DNA from 3 places in the Chryseobacterium bernardetii genome. Region 2 is predicted to be linked to each of the others. Evidence: riboswitches for the same ligand, from Rfam matches in the RefSeq annotation. Region 2 holds a riboswitch; each other region holds the start of a gene.

Evidence for each region. A riboswitch is a leader RNA that binds a small molecule or an ion and turns the genes downstream of it on or off. The one in region 2 is predicted to bind cobalamin.
Region 1: linked by a shared signal. The riboswitch ahead of metE (5-methyltetrahydropteroyltriglutamate--homocysteine S-methyltransferase) and the one ahead of EG339_RS23340 (TonB-dependent receptor plug domain-containing protein) in region 2 are both predicted to bind cobalamin.
Region 3: linked by a shared signal. The riboswitch ahead of EG339_RS22685 (acyl-CoA thioesterase) and the one ahead of EG339_RS23340 (TonB-dependent receptor plug domain-containing protein) in region 2 are both predicted to bind cobalamin.

What each region holds. Positions count from the first base shown of each region.
Region 1 is NZ_CP033932.1:4,030,499-4,034,844, forward strand. Features, by position in the region: gene EG339_RS18290 (TonB-dependent receptor) at 1-1,651, shown strand, start outside; gene EG339_RS18295 (Lrp/AsnC family transcriptional regulator) at 1,728-2,189, opposite strand; cobalamin riboswitch at 2,376-2,560, shown strand; gene metE (5-methyltetrahydropteroyltriglutamate--homocysteine S-methyltransferase) at 2,736-4,346, shown strand, end outside.
Region 2 is NZ_CP033932.1:5,147,620-5,151,965, reverse strand. Features, by position in the region: gene pafA (alkaline phosphatase PafA) at 1-738, shown strand, start outside; cobalamin riboswitch at 888-1,063, shown strand; gene EG339_RS23340 (TonB-dependent receptor plug domain-containing protein) at 1,096-2,931, shown strand; gene EG339_RS23335 (DUF5074 domain-containing protein) at 2,937-3,980, shown strand; gene EG339_RS23330 (CCA tRNA nucleotidyltransferase) at 4,141-4,346, opposite strand, start outside.
Region 3 is NZ_CP033932.1:4,990,374-4,994,719, reverse strand. Features, by position in the region: gene EG339_RS22705 (PspC domain-containing protein) at 1-584, opposite strand, end outside; gene EG339_RS22700 (PadR family transcriptional regulator) at 596-925, opposite strand; gene EG339_RS22695 (XAC2610-related protein) at 1,374-2,078, shown strand; gene EG339_RS22690 (HD domain-containing protein) at 2,080-2,670, shown strand; gene EG339_RS22685 (acyl-CoA thioesterase) at 2,721-3,104, opposite strand; cobalamin riboswitch at 3,221-3,401, opposite strand; gene EG339_RS22680 (hypothetical protein) at 3,435-4,232, opposite strand; gene EG339_RS22675 (ATP-binding cassette domain-containing protein) at 4,265-4,346, opposite strand, start outside.

The DNA of each region.
Region 1 (4,346 bases), 1.1 Mb from region 2:
TCTTTTTCCTTACATCAGTCAGTTTGCTTTAGACCATATGATAGAATATGAACTTTCTGAAGGAGATCTTTACACATTCAGCCCTACCTATTACAATCCTTCTGATGGTAAACACTATCCCAACCCTAAGAATCAATTGTATATCGCTGGTCAGGATCCTGTGAAAGACCGCTATAAAGATGAAGTCAATAATATCAGAGATTATGTTCAAACAAAAGATGGAGAAATTCCTAACAGCCATTCGGAAAGTAATTCTTTTTATGTTGGAACAAGTTATATAGGAAAAACGTTCTATGCTGGTGTGGCCTATCAAAACTCTTATTCATATTTTGGCGTTCCCGGCTATACTCTCTCCAAAATGCCGCAGCATTCCCACGGAAAGCCTCAGCCTCAAATAGAGTATCTTCCTATCAATATCAGAAGTTTATCTCATAAAGCGATGTTTGAATCCGTTTATAAATTTACCAACTTTCCCATTTCCAGTATAAAATTGAATTACATGGGAGTATTTTCAAAAAACTCTGAACTCATTGATCGTCATAGAGCCAACCAATTCGAAGTGAATCAGCATAACGGACGTTTAGAAATGGTACAGCAGAAGCTGAAATTCTTAAATGGAACCACAGGTCTTGATGTTCAGTATAGAGACATGACCGGAAATGGGAAGCAGAGATATTTGCCTGATAATATAAGTCGTGAAATCGGCATATTTACAATGCAGCATCTTGACTTCAACAGCTTTCAACTGGATCTGGGTTATAGAAATGACCATGTTCAACGCAGAGCAGATGCAGATAAAAAATTTGTTAGAAGCCGTGGGCTTTCAGGAGGAAAACTCAGCGATAGAGATTTTACACTTCACCAGCTGCATACTTCAGCTCAATGGAACATCTTTAAAAAAGCTTATCTAAAAGCCCAGTATAATTATTCCGAAAGAGCTCCTGAAGTGAATGAACTTTACGCAGGAAATAATCATTTTGTTATTCTGACAGAAGAAAACGGAGATGACAAACTGGATAAAGAAACAGCAAAAACAATAGAACTGGGGGCAGGAATTAATCTGAAGAATATTCGTGTATCTGCCAATTGGTATCATACTTTCTATAAAAATTATATTTATCTGGCCCACACCGGAATTTCCCGCGAAGTTTTCCTTGTCAAAGAATGGCGTGCCGATGATACTGAAATCAATGGAATTGAAGCTGAAGCTACTTACAAAATTGATTTTAATAAAATGGGAAAGTGGGAAATAGGAGCGTATTATGATCTGGTACGAAATATCAGTGTTGCCGATAGTTCAATAAGAAAATGGAGCGATGGTGATTATATGCCCAATATGCCTACCAGCCGCTTTGGTTTCAATCTGGAAGGAAATGTACAGAATTTCAGTATCAATATTGCTTTGGATCATTATTTAAAACAAAAATACTTAGGAAAGAATATTAATCCTGAACTTCCAATGTTTGCATTTTCATTGCTTAATGTGCGCATTTCTTATAAAGACGATAGCTTAGGAATAGGAAATCTGGAATATTATATCACGGGAAATAATCTGTTGAATTCTGAAGCAAGACTTCAAAACTCACAGCTAAAGTTTCTAAGTCCGTTACCAGGTATTAATATCTCAGCCGGAATAAAAATAACAATATAATCTGTATTTTGGGGCAGAACACATGAAACATGATTATTTTTAAACTGTGAATGCCCCAATTTTAACAGCTCCCTTTTTATAAAGTTAACCCATGGTTATTCTTTACTTCAGCCATTACAAATGTACTGTGGGTACTTCCAATAGAATCTACAGAGCCTAGTTTATTAAAAACAAAATCCTGATAGTGTTTCATATCCCGGACCTGAACTTTCAGGAGAAAATCAAAATCGCCGGAAATATTATAGCATTCTGCCACTTCCGGAATTTCCATAATTTCTTTTACAAAATCATATCCCACAGACCGGTCATGGATCTTTAATTTGATCTGGCAAAACACCGTAAATCCCCGGTTTAGCTTTTCAGCATCCAGTACAGCTGCATATCTTTTCACAAAACCTTCCTGCTCTAGCCGCTTTACTCTTTCAAAAACGGGAGAAGGCGACAGGTTAATCTCCTTAGCAAGTTCTTTAACGGTTAATTTGGCATTGTTCTGAAGCAGTTTCAGTAGTTTTATATCCTTATCATCAAGTTGTTCCACAGAATATTATTCTTTTACAATTTATAATCTTTCAAATTTACAGAATTATATTCTTTAAAAAGATACTTTAAAAGCTAAATTAACTAAATAAAATATATTTAATTAATAATATATTCTGTTTTAATAATTTTACACAAAATTAAAATCTGTTACTCTTTGTATTGATAACAGATATGTTCTTTACCATCTTCATCAAACAGGAAAGGTTTTACTGAAGGTAGATTAATAGGGAATCGTGTGAGAATCACGAGCTGTCGCGCAACTGTAAGTAACACACCAAAGGCTTCCGTCCTTGTATATCCACTGCCAAAAGCGGGAAGGATGACGGAACTGTTACAAGCCAGGAGACCTGCCTTTACTGAATTGACAATGCTTTCGCGGTCTGAAGCTTTTGAGTCATACAGATGATATAGTACAGTGCATTTCTCTTTGGAGAATTGTACCTATTGCTTATATCATTGATTTCAAAAGAGTTTATTATCCGTACAGGCATTCGAAGCATTTCAAAGAGCATTGAAGATAAAGTGTAATCTAAAATTTGTAAAAATGCAAACTCACATTCTGGGCTATCCGCGTATTGGTAGCAAAAGAGAACTTAAGAAAGCCTGCGAACAGTATTGGTCAGGCAAAATTGTTTTGGAAGAACTTCTTACCGCAGGAAGAACAATCTGCAGCCAAAACTGGAACCTTCAGAAAGAAGCAGGAATTGATCTTATTCCATGCAATGATTTTTCTTACTATGATCAGGTGCTGGATATGAGCCTTGTGGTAGGCGCTATCCCTGCACGTTACCATGAAGTAGCACTTAAAAAGAACAATTCTGAACTGGATCTTTATTTTGCTATGGCAAGAGGCTATCAGAAAGACGGATTGGATATTACAGCCATGGAAATGACCAAGTGGTTTGATACCAATTACCATTATATTGTTCCTGAGTTTTTTAAAAATCAACAATTTAAATTAACTTCAGATAAAATATTCAATGAATTTGCAGGTGCTAAACAGGCAGGAATCAATGCAAAGCCTGTTATCATCGGCTTAGTGTCTTATTTGCTGCTAGGAAAGGAAAAAGAAGAAGGATTTGATAAACTGGATCTCGCTCATAATCTACTTTCTGTTTATATTGAAATAGTATCAAAGCTTCAGCTTCAGGGTGCTGAATGGATTCAGTTTGACGAACCATTCTTAGCATTGGATATCACTGAAAAGGCAAAAGAAACCTACACTTTTGTATATGCTGAACTCAGAAGGCTTTTTCCAAAGCTTAAGTTCATTGTAACTACTTATTTTGAAGGATTAAGGAATAATTTACCTCTTGCCGTTTCGCTTCCGGTGAATGTACTGCATATTGATCTGGTAAGATGCCCGGAACAGCTGGAGGATGTTCTCCACGGTATCCCTGAAAGCCTTAGCTTATCTCTTGGAGTAGTAGACGGAAGAAACATCTGGAAGAATAATTATGAAAAATCTCTTTCACTGATAGCCAAAGCAGCCGGAAAACTGGGACCTGAAAGAGTCTTCATTGCACCATCCTGTTCTCTGCTGCATTCACCATGTGATTTAGACTTTGAAACGGCCCTTGAACCCGAAATAAAGAACTGGCTGGCTTTTGCCAAACAAAAGGTAAAAGAAGTAGCAGTCCTTAAAGAATTGGCTTCCGGAACAACAGACAATAACATTCTGCAGGACTTTGAAGCTAATAAAAAAGCAGTTTCACACAGAAAAACTTCACCACTTATCCATAATAAGGAAGTAAAGCTAAGAGCTGAATCCGTTACAGAAAAGGATTCGCAAAGAAAAAATGCTTTTAACATCCGTAAAGAACAACAGCAAAAAGCGCTACAGCTTCCATTATTTCCTACAACCACTATAGGATCATTTCCACAAACTGCCGAAGTAAGAAGCTGGAGGGCTAAATTTAAAAAAGGTGAATTAACGGCAGAACAGTATGATGCTTTATTAAAAGAGGAAACCAGAAGAACGATCCGCTGGCAGGAAAACATAGGAATTGATGTTCTTGTTCACGGAGAGTATGAGCGTAATGATATGGTGGAGTATTTCGGAGAACAGCTGAAAGGTTTTATTTTCACCAGAAACGGATGGGTACAGAGCTACGGTAGCCGTTGCGTAAAACCTCCCATCATATTTGGAGATGTT
Region 2 (4,346 bases):
GCTTCTACGGATTATGCAGGGCATAAATTTGGCCCGAACTCTATTGAAGTAGAAGATGTTTATATCAGATTAGATCAGGATTTAGCACAATTTTTCAATTATCTGGATTCAAAGGTTGGTAAAGGTGAGTATACCGTTTTCCTTTCTGCAGACCACGGTGGCGCACACTCTGTAGGATTCTTAAAAGAGCACAAAATTCCGACAGGTTTCTTTGGAGAAGATGCTGAAAAGAATCTTAATCAAAAACTGAAAGATAAATTCGGGGCTGATAAATTAATCAACGCGATTGATAACTATCAGATTTATTTCGACAGAAAAGTGTTGGCCGACAGTAAACTTGAATTGGATGATGTAAGAAACTTTGCTGTTAAAGAACTGGAAAAAGATCCTACTGTTTTATATGCGGTTTCTGTAGATAAAGTTGCTGAATCAAGTATTCCTGAGCCAATTAAACAAAGAATTATTAACGGAATCAACAGACAGAGAAGCGGAGATATTCAATTGATATCTCATGATTCTATGCTGCCGCCATATTCTAAAACAGGAACTACACACAGTGTTTGGAATTCTTATGACTCACATATCCCATTAATCTTTATGGGGTGGGGAGTTCAGCAGGGAGAAAGCAATAAGCCTTATCACATGACAGATATTGCGCCTACGGTTTCTTCATTACTGAAAATCCAGTTTCCAAGCGGAAATGTTGGAAATCCAATTACTGAAGTTATGGGTAAATAAGCTGAATAACATATATAGAAAAAACATTCCTTCCCGGAATGTTTTTTATTTTACCAAAGTAATGAGGGTTGTGAAACTATTTTCCAGTAGGGTCTGGTTTGGTTTTTTGAGTCATAAAATTCATTTTTTGCCTAATACATTTAAAAAACTATCTTTGCAAAAATTTTGGTTTCCAGTATATTGGAATGAAAAGGGAATTGGGTGAAACTCCCAAACTGTCCCCGCAACTGTAAATCGCAATAAAAGTTTCTGTACACAGCCACTGTATAAACGGGAAGGCACAGAAAGCGAAAGTCAGGAGACCTGCCAGAATAATAATCAAAAAACATATTGCTTTCGGAGGAAAAGTAGAATGATATGAATATAAAAAGATTTCTAGTACTGTTTTTGTCATCTTATGGCTGCTTTCTTTCCGCACAGGAGAAAGCTGTTGATACTATTTATATTTTCGACAGCCAGATGAACAAAGTGAAACAGTTTCATCCTGTGAAAATCATTAATACTGAAGATGTTGAAAAGAACTCCAGTAATCTTTCAGAGCTGTTGAGGTTTCAATCTTCCATTTATATTAAAGAAAACGGACGTGGTGCTGTTTCTTCACCATCATTTAGAGGAACTTCAGCTAATCAGACTGCTTTTGTCTGGAACGGAATTAATATTAACTCCAATTTTTTGGGTCAAGGAGATATCAACAATATTGCCTTATTCGGATATGACCAGATTGGAGTAAAAGCAGGCGGGGGAAGTGTTACTTATGGCTCAGGTGCTATTGGTGGCAGTATTCACCTGAACAATATCCTTGATTTTAATAAAGGGTTTCACGGATCTCTATTTTCAGAAGCAGCTTCTTTTGGTACTTATAATAATTTTGTTAAAAGTTCTTACAGTAATGAAAAATTTAGCTTTAAGACTTCTGCAAATTATGCTGTAAGTGCAAATGATTATGAGGTGCCGGAATTTGTAGTGGGTACAACTCCATTTAAAAATATCAATGGAAGATACTATAATACAACCTTTAATATTGGTGCAGCTTATAAAATTACTGATGCTCAGACTATTTCGTGGCAAAGCCAGATATTTGATGCTTCACAGCATTATATAATTTACGAGGAAAATGGTAACAGAACAAAGTATAAAGCTAATACTTTGCGAAGCCTGATTTCGTGGGATATTAATAAAACTAATTTTTCAAATAGTTTAAAGGCTGCTTATACTGAAGATAATTACCAGTATTTTCCAGATATCTATTTGCTTAAATCAACTGGGGCTGAGGGAAAGAATTATATATTTAAAAACGACTTTAATTATTTCATAACTCCGAAGATTAATATTAATGCAATCGGAGAGTTTCAAGTTAATAAAGCTGAAGGTTATGATATAGGTAATATTAGCCGGAATGTAGTTTCTTTAGCCGGAATGGTAAGGTATTTTGCTTTTAAAGATTTACGCTTTGAAGCCGGAATAAAAAAAGACTTTGTAGAGGATATTTCTTCTCCGGTTATGTATTCTTTTTCAGGAAAATGGAACGTTTTGAAATGGTATCATATAGGCGGCAGTTTTTCAAAAAACTTCAGATATCCTACTTTTAATGATCTTTATTGGAAACCTGGAGGCAATTTGGATTTACAGCCTGAAACTTCTTCCAATATAGATATGGATCACGAGTTTAATTTTGGAGATTTTAAAATTATTCTCAGCCCATATTATATGGATATTAAAAATTATATTAGCTGGCTTCCTACATCTTACGGATATTGGGCTCCTTTTAATACCTATAAAGCCGAATTTTATGGATTGGAATCCAATATTACCTGGAATAAAAATTTTGGCAGACATAGTCTAAAGATCAATGCTGGATATACCTATTCAAAATCTGTAAATAAAGAAACTAACAAGCAAATGATGTATGTTCCTTTACATAAAGCTACAGGTTCTATAGATTATACATTTGATTTTCTTAAAATCTATGCTCAAGGACTTGTTAATGGACTCACTTATACCACTGCAGATGAAAAAAGATCTGTGGCATTAGATCCTTATTTTATTTTAAATGCAGGTGTTTCTGCAAATATTTTTAAAAAAAATACTTTAGGATTTAAGGTAAATAATCTTACAAATATTGTGTATCAAACAGTATTTGATTATCCAATGCCGAAAAGAAATTATAGTATTTACGTAACAATTAATTTTTAAATCATATGAAACTAAACAAACTTTTACATCTTCTTTTTGCTTTCGTACTTCTTTTAGGTGTTGCATCATGTAGCACCGACAGTAGTGATGAATTACAGCCTAGAATTGATTACGCCAATGGATTTCTGATTGCAAACGAAGGAAAATATGGTACTCCAAATGCTGAAGTAACTTTTGTAACTTCAGATCTAAGCCTTAAACAGGATAATATTTTCTCATTCAATAATGGAGGGAAATTAGGAGATGTTCTGCAGATGATTGCTTTCAATGGTAACAATGCCTATTTATTATTAAACAACTCAAATAAGATTCAGATTGTAAACCGTTATAATTTTAAAGCAGCTGGTGAAATTACATCCGGGCTTAATCAGCCTCGTTATATGGCTTTTGCAAACAATAATATTTATGTAACTAATGATAAATACCAGGGAGATAAATTTGTAAGTGTTTATAAAGTTTCAGACAATTCTCTTATTAAAAAAATTCCTTTTTCAGATACTGTTGAGAGAATCGTAGAAGCAGGTAATAATATCTTTGTACAGAATGCTTCGTTTGGATATGGAAACAATATTACACTTATTAATACAACTACCAATGAGATTCAGAAGACCTTTTCTGTAAACGGAAATATCAATAAAATCATTTCAAATAATCAGAATGTTTATGCTATTGCAGCTGGAACTACGGATTCTTATATCTATCAGATCTCAAGTACGGGTGATATTATAAAAACGATTACCTTAACAGGAATTGCTGATGCCAAGAACCTGGAGATCTCGAACAATAAATTCTATTTCAGCTCAGGTAAAAGTGTTTATACTATGGATATGAAGTTAGGAACAGTGCCTACTTCACCTTTATTTACTGTTGCAAGTAGCTCTGATCCATATTCTGATCTTTATGGGTTCAGTGTAGTAAAAGATCTGATCTTTACTTCTGATGCAAATGGATTTAAGCAGGACAGTAAGATTGTTGTTTATAATACATCTGGAGATATTATTAAAACTTTTTCAGCAGGTATAGCTTCTAATTCAGTATACTGGAACTAAAGTATAATACACTTCGGCGTATATAATTTTTTATTTTTTCATCATTTGTGTTTTTTTCCGGGCGGGTTCTTAGAACCCGCCCGGCTTTGTTATATAAATTATTATAGCATTAAAAAAGCTGGATAAAATATCCAGCTTGGCTTTTTCTATTGAGTGAAAATTAGTTTAATTTTAATCCTAACTTTTCTGCTTCAGCAATAACAAACTTTGTAGCTTCTTCCTTTTCATTTGGAATTTCACCTTCAAGAATGGCTTCTTTCACCTTTTCCTTTAAAATACCAATTTCACGTCCCGGCTGAAGGTTAAACATCTTCATGATCTCTTCTCCGGTAATAGGAGGCTGGAAGTTTCTTACCTGATCTTTTT
Region 3 (4,346 bases), 160 kb from region 2:
TTCTTAAGATTGTCGAAGTTCATAGGCTTTCCCTGCATCTTCAGGAAATCTGAAGCGGTTTGTGCTTTTGGAAGTACCAGCCAAAGGATCAGATAAAGCAGTAGAATCACTAAAGCGCTTCCTGCCGCAGGAATCATCACCAGGAAAACAACTACCCAGATGATTCTCATAGCAGTAATATCCATTCCTACATAATGTGCTAAGCCTGCACAAACCCCGGCAATTTTCTGCTTTTCAGGGTCACGGAATAATTGTTTTTTGTCTGTATAATTTCCCCCTGTATGGGTATTCTTAGTGGTGTTTTTTTCAGAAAAATAAGCTTCTTCCTGTTCCTCAATTTTCTCAGGAGTTCCGATCTGAGCAATTACTTTTTCTACATCTGTATCATTAATTACTTCACGTTTTCCCAGAGAATCTCTGAAGATCTCCACCATTCTTATTTCTATGTCATGCATTACCTCATCTGCTTCAGAAGCATCCAGTGAGCTTCTCAGAGCGTTCAGGTAATCGCTGAGCTTTATATATGCGTGTTCTTCTATCGTAAAAGAAAAACCTGCGAGTCCTATTGAGAGTGTTTTATTCATAGCTTTGTTTTTTAATGTTGTTGAGTGATTTGGTTTACTGAAGCGGTAAGCTCATTCCACGTATTTTGAAGTTCATCCAGGAAAAGTTTCCCTTTTTCTGTGATCTGATAATATTTTCTGGGCGGCCCGCCTGTAGATTCTTCCCATCTGTAAGAGAGAAATTCTCCGTTTTTAAGTCTTGTAAGAAGAGGGTAGAGGGTCCCTTCCACTACATCCAGTTTTCCTTTTTTCAGTTCATCAATAAGATCAGAAACATACATTTCACGATGATTGATGAGACTTAGAATACAGAATTCCAGAATTCCTTTTCGCATTTGCGCTTTGGTATTTTCAGTATTCATCTTTGATAAGTTTTGTTAATTAAGGTTATATTTTTAGAAAAATGCCCCTAGCTAGTTGAGCCTATTCTAATTTTACATTACAAAGATATGTAATTAAAATGGTATTATGCAATACAAAGTAGTGAAATTTTGAAAATAAATTTGTTAATAATTTGATAATCAGTGTAATAAATTTTTAATAATCTTTTGAAGATTTTTATTTTAGAGGAAGAAATCTTTAGAAAAGGCTAAAAAATTAATAAATTTTGGAAAAATGAAATCATTCTGGCTGGTTAAGATCAAAGTTATCCTGTAATAGAATGTTGTTGTTTGCTATGATTTAATGGTGTTTAATCAATCATCATTATCACTTATCTATTTGTCTAAAAACATTTGAGTTTTGAAATCGGGGTTATGATTCGTATTTTTGTTTGAAAGTTTTTATAAAACATTTGAATCCAATATTACTATGAACATGAATATTTTGAATTATTACAGGAGTTTATCCGCCTTTATACTATTAGGTCCATTGTGTTTCGGGCAATATAAGTTTGAGATTAAGGACGCTTCGAAAAATTATGATGCCATTATCCATATAGACAATTGTTTCGATGGGAAATGTATGGATAAAGGAACTGTTGAATTATTTAACAGCAATAACACCAAAGTACAGACTTTTACATCAGATAATTTGGTACTCCATCTTGGGGAAGGGCAGAAACTGGAGCGTGGGAAAATAATACCGCTAACAAAGGAACAGAGCCCTCTTATTTTTGATGACTTTAATTTTGACGGAACCGAAGACCTCGCTATAAGAAACGGAAATATGGGAAATTATAGTTCAGCATCTTATGATGTATATGTATTCAATAGTACAAGAATGGCTTTTGTAAAAAGTAAAGAACTTACAGAGCTGGGATCAGATAATTTTGATTTTTTTGAAACAGATCCGGTTCGTAAACGTCTTATTGCTTTCGGAAAATCAGGATGTTGCAATCTTTTTACAACAGAATATGAGGTGGTTCCAAATAAAGGACTTAGTAAAGTGCTTGAAAAAGAAGAGGACAGCAGCGAAGAGGGGTATGTAAAAGTTACCACAAAAGAAAAGAAAAATAATAAATGGATTACCAGAACCAAGGTGTATCCGGCAGATCAATATAACAGAGAAAAGTAAGATGAAGATTCAAAAAGAGATTGATTTTATCCTGGCAGTAGATGCCCTGAAAAACGTACAGAGAAGAAATTACAATGCAGATGATTCCCGAAGAGAAAATACAGCGGAGCATTCTTGGCAGATTATTATTTTAGCACAGATTCTTTATCCTTATGCAAAAAACCGTGCAGATATCGATTTGTTGAGAGTGATCAGAATGCTTTCCATTCATGATCTTGTAGAAATTGAAGCAGGAGACACCTTTCTTTTCGATGAAGCAGCTATGGTAGGGAAGTTTGAAAGAGAAAAGCTCTCTGCACAGAAGATCTTCGGAATCCTGGATGAGCCTCTGCGTACGGAATTTTTTAACTTATGGCTTGAATTTGAGGAAGAAGCTACACCAGATGCTATTTTTGCATGTTCTATTGACAGGATCATGCCTTTCATTCTGAATTCACATACTTCGGGGAAAAGCTGGACAGAAGCCGGGGTTACTGAAAAACAGATCAGAAATATGCTTGAAACGGCCATTACCAGAGCTTCAGATGAAATGGGCGAGGCTTTTGAACTGCTTTTGAACAGAAGCCTTGAGACAGAGAAAGTCTTAAAATAAAAATTTATAAAAAGTTTCGGGCGGCCTTTGGCCGCCCTAAATTCTTCTATTTATAGTATTTGGATTGGTTTCTTAAATTCATCAATTGCTACAAAAGTAAAATCACCCACAATTGCTTTTTCTCTTTCGTAAGAATACATCTGTTCAGTATAGATCTCAACGCTTACTTTCATACTGGTTTTTCCAACGTATGAAACTTTTCCGATCAGTTCTACGATAGTTCCGGCAGGAATAGGCTTTTTAAAATCGATCTTGTCACTGCTTACTGTTACCACTCTCTTTCTTGCGAAACGGGTAGCTGCAATGAAGGCTACTTCATCCATCAGCTGCATGGCAGTACCCCCGAAAAGGGTGTCGTAATGATTGGTTGTGTTAGGAAAAACCGCTTTAAAGATTCTGGTTTCGGCAGCTTCAATTCTTTCTTCTGTAGTCATATTTCATTATTAATTAAAGCGAAATGAAATGGTATCAAAACAACAGAATAATAACAGGAACTTTGGAAATCCCTGAAACAATCCATCAGATCAATAAAACTTCAAATCGCGAAAGTTTCTTGTTTAAGAAATCGGCAGGTCTCCTGACTTGTAACATCATTTATCTCCTTCCCATGCCTCGCACAGTGGATCTTTTGATAAAGACTTTAGTTACTTACAGTTGCGCGACAGTCCGTGATTTTCACACGGTTCCCTTTTAATCTGCGGTTATGCAGAACCGGTTTCTGTGATGAATAAGCGTTAAAACTTTTCGGTGCAAAAATAATGAATTTATTCCGGATTATGATAAATAATCTGGCTGATTACTCTTCCCTTTTTGATGGTCCACAGCGTTGTATATCTGTTTTCTCCGGAACCATTGATCATATAAAGAAAGATATTGTCGTTATCCAGGGAAGTTACCCCCACATTGTTGAAATCCATTGTAGGCTGGAACATATTTTTGATGGCTTCTCTTACAAAAACAGAACCTCTTCCTGGCTGTTGAAGTCTTATGGATTTAATTTCCGTCATTCCTTCAGGAAGATCATTGCCAATTCCCCAGGGCTTTACTTTATCTATAGTAAGAAGTTTTCCTTCGGCATCTTTTTCTTTTTTGCGATAGCCGGCATTGGACGGATAAATATCAATAACAACTTTACTCCTTTGGGCTGTAGGAATTTTCGGATCGGAATTATCTGTGAAAATAAGAGATCTTCCGTTTTTAGATTTGGAAGGGGTATAAGCTGGAAGCTGATCTATAAAGGCAATACGTTCCTTATTTACCATCCCTTCCTTGTCAAGGGTTTCATATCGAACAAACGGTTTGTCTTCGTCCTGCTTTTCAGGATATTTAATCCAGATCCATTCCGTTTCTCCCGGAGCAGGTTTTACATAAACAAAAACATCTCCTTTACGCATACGGATCTTATCAACAATTTTTCTGTAATTATCCTTATGTACACGTACATTAGCATACCCTTCTTCAGCTTTTACAACACCAAAAGGAACTTTATTCTGACCTTTAACGTAAGCTAAAGAAAAAATACTGAATGCAGATAAGTAAAATGCTTTGTTTATTGAAATCATTATAACAGATTTTTAATTCCCAAATATATAAATTAAATGCTTTTCGGAAGATAATTATACCGTTGTAGTTCTTTTAAATCTTGTATTGGCTTTAAATATCCGTTGGAAAGAAGG